Regions from separate parts of the Bacillus cereus group sp. BfR-BA-01360 genome, predicted to be linked through region 1. Evidence: a T-box and tRNA genes for the amino acid it is inferred to sense, from the RefSeq annotation. Region 1 holds a T-box; the other holds one or more tRNA genes.

Region 1 (3,417 bases):
CTTAAAATCGAGCAAGCACGTGCATGTGTATATTGAACATATGGACCTGTTTCCCCTTCGAACTTCAACATTTTCTCTAATGAAAATTCAATATTGTGCATACGTTCGTTTTTCAAATCATGGAAAATGATTGCCCCTACACCAACTTGTTTCGCAACTTCTGCTTTCTGCTTTAAACTTGGATTTTTCTCCTCAATATGTTGCTGAGCAAGTGCGATTGCTTCTTCTAGTACTTCTTCTAGTAATACTACTTTCCCCTTACGTGTAGACATTTTCTTACCGTCTTTTAAAATAAGACCAAACGGCACATGCTGCATCCCCTCAACCCATGTGTAGCCTAATTGTTTTAATACGGTAAAAAATTGTGCGAAATGTAAGCTTTGTTCCGCCCCTACTACATAAAGCGCCTTATCAAATCCGTATGTATTTTGACGATATAAAGCTGCTGTTAAATCACGTGTAGCATAAAGAGTCGCCCCGTCAGATTTTCTAATTAAACATGGCGGCATATTCTCTTCATCTAAATTCACAACTTGCGCTCCATCTGATTCCTCTAATATCCCTTTCTCCTCTAGCATTTCAACAAATTCATCCATCTTATCGTTGTAAAAAGCCTCTCCTTGAAAATTTTCAAATTCTACTCCAAGAAGTTCATAAATGCGAGAAAATTCTTTTAATGATTCATGGCGAAACCAGTTCCATAAAAAGACTGCTTCTTCATCATTATCTTCTAACTTTTTAAACCAAATACGTCCCTCCTCTTCTAACTCTGGGTTTTCTTTTACTTCCTCATGAAATTGAACGTATAACTGAAATAATTCACGAATTGGATCTTCTTTGACAAGATCCTTATTTCCCCACTTTTTATATGCGGTAATAAGCTTTCCAAATTGCGTTCCCCAATCACCAATATAGTTAATACCGACAACTTCATAACCACATTTTTCAGCAATATGTTTTAAAGCATTTCCAATCATTGTTGAACGTAAATGTCCCATAGAAAATGGTTTTGCGATATTTGGAGAAGAATAATCAATTACAACTGTCTTTTCCTGTCCAAAATGATGTTGCCCATATTTTTCTTTTTCAGCTAAAATGGTTTTCAATATATGATTACTTACGACAGAACGATTATAAAATATATTTACATACGGTCCCACCGCCTCTACTTTTTTGAAAAATGACCCTTTTAATTCTGAAGCAATTTCCTTAGCAATTTGTGCTGGTGCTTTTTTATATTGTTTTGCGAGCGTAAAACATGGAAATGCTGCATCCCCAAATTCATCTTGCTTTGGCGTTTCGATTAAAGCCATAATTTCTTCTAATGACAATCCGGCATGTAAACTGTTTACTAGTGCTTTTGCAAATTGTTTTTTGTATTCCATACATTACCCCTCCTTTTATTAAAACCACAAAAAACTCGCCTCTAAAAAAGAGACGAGTTATCACCCGTGGTACCACCCTTGTTGTTCAATTTGAACCACTTTCCCGTTTATAACGAGGACAGGGAACCCCGGCTTACTCTACTATTCGCTTCAAGCAGCGTCTCCGAAGTGCGCTTCATCCTCTTCTCCGTACTAGGCTCACACCATCCCTAGCTCGCTTCCCTTCTGAAGAAGGACTACTCTCTTCATCTACGACATCCTATATAATTGATTATTGCCTATTATACATCTTTTCAAATAATTAGCAAGTTTCAATAACACCAAAATGAAATTTTGCACTTTTTCGCTTATATACAAAAAAATGATGTCGTTCAAATCTTTCACTACGAAAATGATCTTTTAAAACAACTCGTTTCTTTGCAACACGCTTCGCTTCTTGAATCGTTTCATCTGTAATATCATGATATAACGCAAAATGTTTCAGACCGCGGATTCCATCTGATTCCACAATGGTTTCTTCAAACATTGGATCTAAATATACTACATCATAGCGATTGTCTTCACAGTGCTTTAAGAAATTAAAATGTTCACTTTCCTTCACGATAATTTGGCGCATCGCTTCATCCATTTCTGGAATACCCGAACACCATTGTTTTAATCCTTTATCCATAATATAGGCCATGTAGCGATTCCCTTCAATTCCAGTTACAGCACCTTCTTTTCCAACAATATAACTTGCGACAATACTATCTGATGCCATACCAAGCGTGCAGTCTAACACTGTCATTCCTTTTTCTAACTTAGCAGCCTGTACAAATGAATCCTGCTCTCCTCTCATCAACCTTTTCACACGAAACATAGCTGAATTAGGATGAAAAAAGAATGATTCATCCGTTCCGTTTGGATAAATAGCTAATCGATTCTTCCCTACGACAAGCACATCATCTTCAAACTGCTTATGTAATTGATGCACCGAAAGCTCATCTCGCATAGCAAAAGGGCATTGTAATTCTTTTGCTACTTCTTTTGCATACACTGTCATTTCTCTATTTGTTCGTCCTGCTGTTGTTACAATCATTTCTTTTCACCTCATATATAAAGAAAAAAGGGAGAATTCCTTCTCCCCCGTTCCTTAACAATGCTTTTCAAAAGCTCGTTCTAAGTTATGAATAATTTCTTCCATCGTTGCACCTTCAATTTCATGGCGATGAATGAAGTGAACAACTTCTTTTCCTTTTAATAAAGCCATAGATGGTGAAGATGGTGGAATCTCTCCAAAATACTCGCGCATTTTTGCAGTTGCTTCTTTATCTTGCCCTGCAAATACAGTTACAAGATGATCAGGTCGTTTTTCTGAACGCACAACTGCTTGACCAGCTGATGGACGCGCTAAACCTGCTGCACAGCCACAAACAGAGTTTACAACAACTAATGTTGTACCTGTTGCTTGTTCCATATATTCTGTTACAGCTTCTTCTGTTGTTAATTCTTCAAATCCAGCACGCACTAATTCTTGACGCATCGGAATTACCATTTGACGCATGTACTCTTCGTATGCATTTGACATCTTTCTTCTCTCTCCTTCAACTTTCATTCCAAATTCATCATATCACGGTCTAATAATAGGTGCAAAAGAAAGATAGTAATCCTATCATTTTTTTGCAGGAATTTCACAAATCCCTTCCCGGCAATGTCCAACCGGTACTAGCTTTCTATTATTTGCAATATAATCATATACTTTATTTCCAAACTTCAGCAACACGGATAACTTAATGAATGGAACAATAGGCCAATAAGATGGTACTACCTTTGCTATTACATAAATGCTATGGATTCCATCGTACCACTGATCGGCTTTCCACACATAAAGCCTTTGTTCCATCTTATGTTGCAATGTTTCTGATAACTGATATTTCTTCACTACTTCTTTCTCACGAAAAGAAAGAAACGTTATACGTCCCTTTCTATCAAGTTTCTTTGTACGCTCTGTAATCGCAGTACACATCGGACACCAGCTATCATAGAAAACTAT
Region 2 (3,417 bases), on a different contig from region 1:
CTTATTGAGAAACAAAAAGAAGCATTAGGTGATATCGTATCTCATATTGAATAGGGGTGGAAGTATGAAACAGGTTGTAATTGCAACGAAAAATATGGGGAAAGTGCGCGAATTTGCTGAGCTATTTGAGAGATTTGATTTAGAAGTAAAATCTCTTCATGATTTCCCTCATATTGAAGAAGTAGAGGAAACTGGTGAAACGTTTGAAGAAAATGCAATTTTAAAAGCGGATAGTCTTTGTAAGCAATTAAACTCAATTGTCATTGCGGATGATTCCGGTTTAATTGTGGATGCTTTACATGGAAAGCCTGGCGTACGCTCTGCACGCTATGCAGGTGAACCAAAAGATGATCAAGCGAATATTGATAAAGTATTAAGCGAATTAGAAGGCGTTTCGCTTGAAAAGCGCACAGCACGTTTTTACTGTGCATTAGCGGTTGCTTTCCCTGAAGACGATAAAGAACCGGTCATTGTAAATGGAACGTGCGAAGGGAAAATTTTAGAACAGCGCCGTGGTCACAATGGCTTCGGATACGATCCCATTTTTTATGTAGAGGAATATAAAAAGGCGATGGCTGAGCTCAATTCAGATGAGAAAAACACCATTAGTCATCGCGGACGTGCACTTCGCAAGCTAGAAGAAAAAATCCCGGAATGGTTTTTAGAGGAGTAAGGGAGAGAGACTGATGAAGGCTTTAATTGTAAGTGATAGTCATGGTTCAGTAAAAGAATTACAGCAACTAAAAGAAATGTATGAAGGAAAAGTTGATGTGATGATTCATTGCGGTGACTCTGAATTAACTTCAGAGCATCAAGATATTCAAGGATTTCAAATTGTAAAAGGAAATTGCGATTTTCATAATGATTTTGAGAATGAGATTGTTATGGATGTGAAAGGCGTTCGCTTTTTAATTGTGCATGGTCATCGTCATAATGTGAAAATGACATTACAAACATTGGCCTACTATGCAGAAGAAGTAGCAGCTAACGTTATTTGCTTTGGACATTCGCACGTTTTAGGGGCAGAAATTTATAAGGATATGTTATTTATTAATCCGGGTAGCATTTTACTGCCGCGGACTCGTAAAGAAAAAACATTTGCGTTGCTGCAAATAAATGAACAAGAGATAGAAGTTCAGTTTAAAACTTTAGAAGGACAAGTTGTTGAACAAGTAACGTTTCAAAGAGGATAAAAAATTCTTATCCTCTTTGAAAAAAAGTATTGACTTTATCTTTACGTACAAATATAATAAACATTGTCGATAAGACGTCAGCAAAAAAATAAAATATGCGGGTGTAGTTTAGTGGTAAAACAAGAGCCTTCCAAGCTCTGGTCGAGAGTTCGATTCTCTTCACCCGCTCCATGTCCCAGTAGCTCAGCTGGATAGAGCAACGGCCTTCTAAGCCGTCGGTCGGGAGTTCGAATCTCTCCTGGGACGCTATAAAAAACCTTGTTATCATTGATAACAAGGTTTTTTGTTTGTAGATTAATTATTGATAAATTTTTCAAAGATAAAGCCATAGTCTTTTATGTTGTATTGTTTTTTTTGTATCGACAAGCCAATTGAATGCAATTTGATTTATTTTTTTTAAATTGTTCTGCTAAATTTAATTGTGCGTTTGTAATACGACTAAACGTATGAGAAGCCATATTTAAACCGTTATGAGCGTATTGTAAGGTAACGTCATTTTGAGAAATGTTTTATATGAACATTTTAATTAATAAATATGTTTTTTATGAACATCAATGGAGTAATATTCATCCCCCATATGAAATTTAATTTCTACATCTAAATCGATTGTACCAGCAGTTTCAAGCATTACGTTTTTAATTGGATATTTGCTGTAACTAAATCGTTTTAACGTACGCTTTTTACTTGTAGCATTCGTCCTATCTAAATGAATTCATCCTTTGTTTGTAAAGCAATATTCATCTGATTTTGATTTGATAAGAAAATAAGTTTTTTCTCCATCCTCATGCATCACATAATCATCAGCATCGACTTTATCATAATCTTTCGGTTTGATTACAGAACCTACATCACTTAAGCCGAGAATGGTCAAGAAAAGAATGTCGATTTTGTAACTCATGTAGAGAACTACCATGAAGGGTTGTGTCCCCAAAAAATAGGTTTCACTGATGTTTTGGATAGCCTAAAGAAATTTGTTCAAGTTTTCTACTCTACCATAAATGCAAAAGTTTTCCTAACACATATTTCAATAAATCTAAAATAATAAAGTTATTTTAAAAGGATAAATATTTTGTATATATTTTACGATCTAAATGTAATTAGAATACAATTTAAATGCTTAAAAGTTAAAAATATGCAATTATTATGGAAAATACTTGAAAAATAATTTGTATTTTTGTATGATTTTGGTAAATAAACTAATAGTGTACTTTAAATAACTTAAAGTTTTACGTAAGGAGGATACATGGGAATTATAGAAAGAAAAGAGAGGGAAAAAAAGATTCGTAGGGAGGATATTCTGAAAGCGGCAGAGGCGGTTTTTTTTGCCAAAGGCTATGAAGGTGCAACGATGGATGAAATTGCAAACGTAGCGGAGTACAGTAAAAGAACTCTATATTCGTATTTTCAAAGTAAGGAGCAATTGCTTCATGGAATCATTTATAGAGCGTATCAAGCTTTAAATAGAATTGTTAGTGATACTTTAGATGAACGGGAAGATTTAAATGGAATTATGAAGCTTAAGTTATTAGGAAAGGCATATGTGCGTTTTATCCAACTTCATCCGAAGTACTTTGAGATGATTGTGTTGTATAACGGAGCGATGAGTGAGTTACCTGCGGATGATGAATTTAAAGTTATGAGCGATTTAGAGGGTGAAAAAACATTTCATTATTTAGTAAATCTTCTTCAAGAAGGTATCAAGGATTCCAGTGTTCGAGCGGATATTGATGTGACGAAAACAGCGTTTGTTCTCTATGCGAATATTATTGGGATGTCCAATTTAGCCTTAAGTAAGGAAAGTTATCTGCTTGAACATGGGGTCGAAGCGAAGGAGTTTATTGCGGAGATGTTTTATTTTCTTGAACAATCCATTGCAAATCATAACGATTGAGGTGATGAAATGGAGGCGATAAAGTTGGTTAGCAGACGGAATTTTTTAAAGGGATCTGCTGTCGTAGGAGGGCTTTTAGCAGCTGGTGGGTTTTGGAGAGCAATTGATGCAGGGGTTTTTAATTCGGGGGAAGGCCTCGCTTATTCAGCTTGGAATACAAGTGCTCAAGGGATGGAAGAAATTGTGCGTGCGGCAACGTTAGCTGCAAATTCACATAATACACAGCCATGGTGCTTTGATATTGGAGATACATATATTCATATTTTTGCGGATAAAGCTAGAAATATCGGTACAGCCGATCCATTTTTGAGAGAAATGCATGCTAGTTTAGGA

The links. A T-box is a leader RNA that pairs with one kind of tRNA and senses whether it is charged. The one in region 1 lies ahead of argS (arginine--tRNA ligase), so its partner is inferred to be a tRNA-Arg.
Positions count from the first base shown of each region.
Region 2: it encodes a tRNA-Arg, which carries the amino acid that the T-box ahead of argS (arginine--tRNA ligase) is inferred to sense. The anticodon was not compared.

Region 1 is NZ_JAKUFV010000002.1:14,156-17,572, reverse strand. Features, by position in the region: gene argS (arginine--tRNA ligase) at 1-1,385, opposite strand, end outside; T-box leader at 1,431-1,646, opposite strand; gene MR056_RS01910 (class I SAM-dependent methyltransferase) at 1,687-2,463, opposite strand; gene MR056_RS01905 (BrxA/BrxB family bacilliredoxin) at 2,518-2,952, opposite strand; gene MR056_RS01900 (thiol-disulfide oxidoreductase DCC family protein) at 3,037-3,417, opposite strand, start outside.
Region 2 is NZ_JAKUFV010000006.1:49,126-52,542, reverse strand. Features, by position in the region: gene rph (ribonuclease PH) at 1-54, shown strand, start outside; gene MR056_RS07785 (XTP/dITP diphosphatase) at 65-673, shown strand; gene MR056_RS07780 (metallophosphoesterase family protein) at 687-1,193, shown strand; tRNA gene MR056_RS07775 (tRNA-Gly) at 1,291-1,364, shown strand; tRNA gene MR056_RS07770 (tRNA-Arg) at 1,366-1,439, shown strand; partial or broken gene MR056_RS07765 (PH domain-containing protein) at 1,488-2,091, opposite strand; gene MR056_RS07760 (TetR/AcrR family transcriptional regulator) at 2,437-3,084, shown strand; gene MR056_RS07755 (Acg family FMN-binding oxidoreductase) at 3,094-3,417, shown strand, end outside.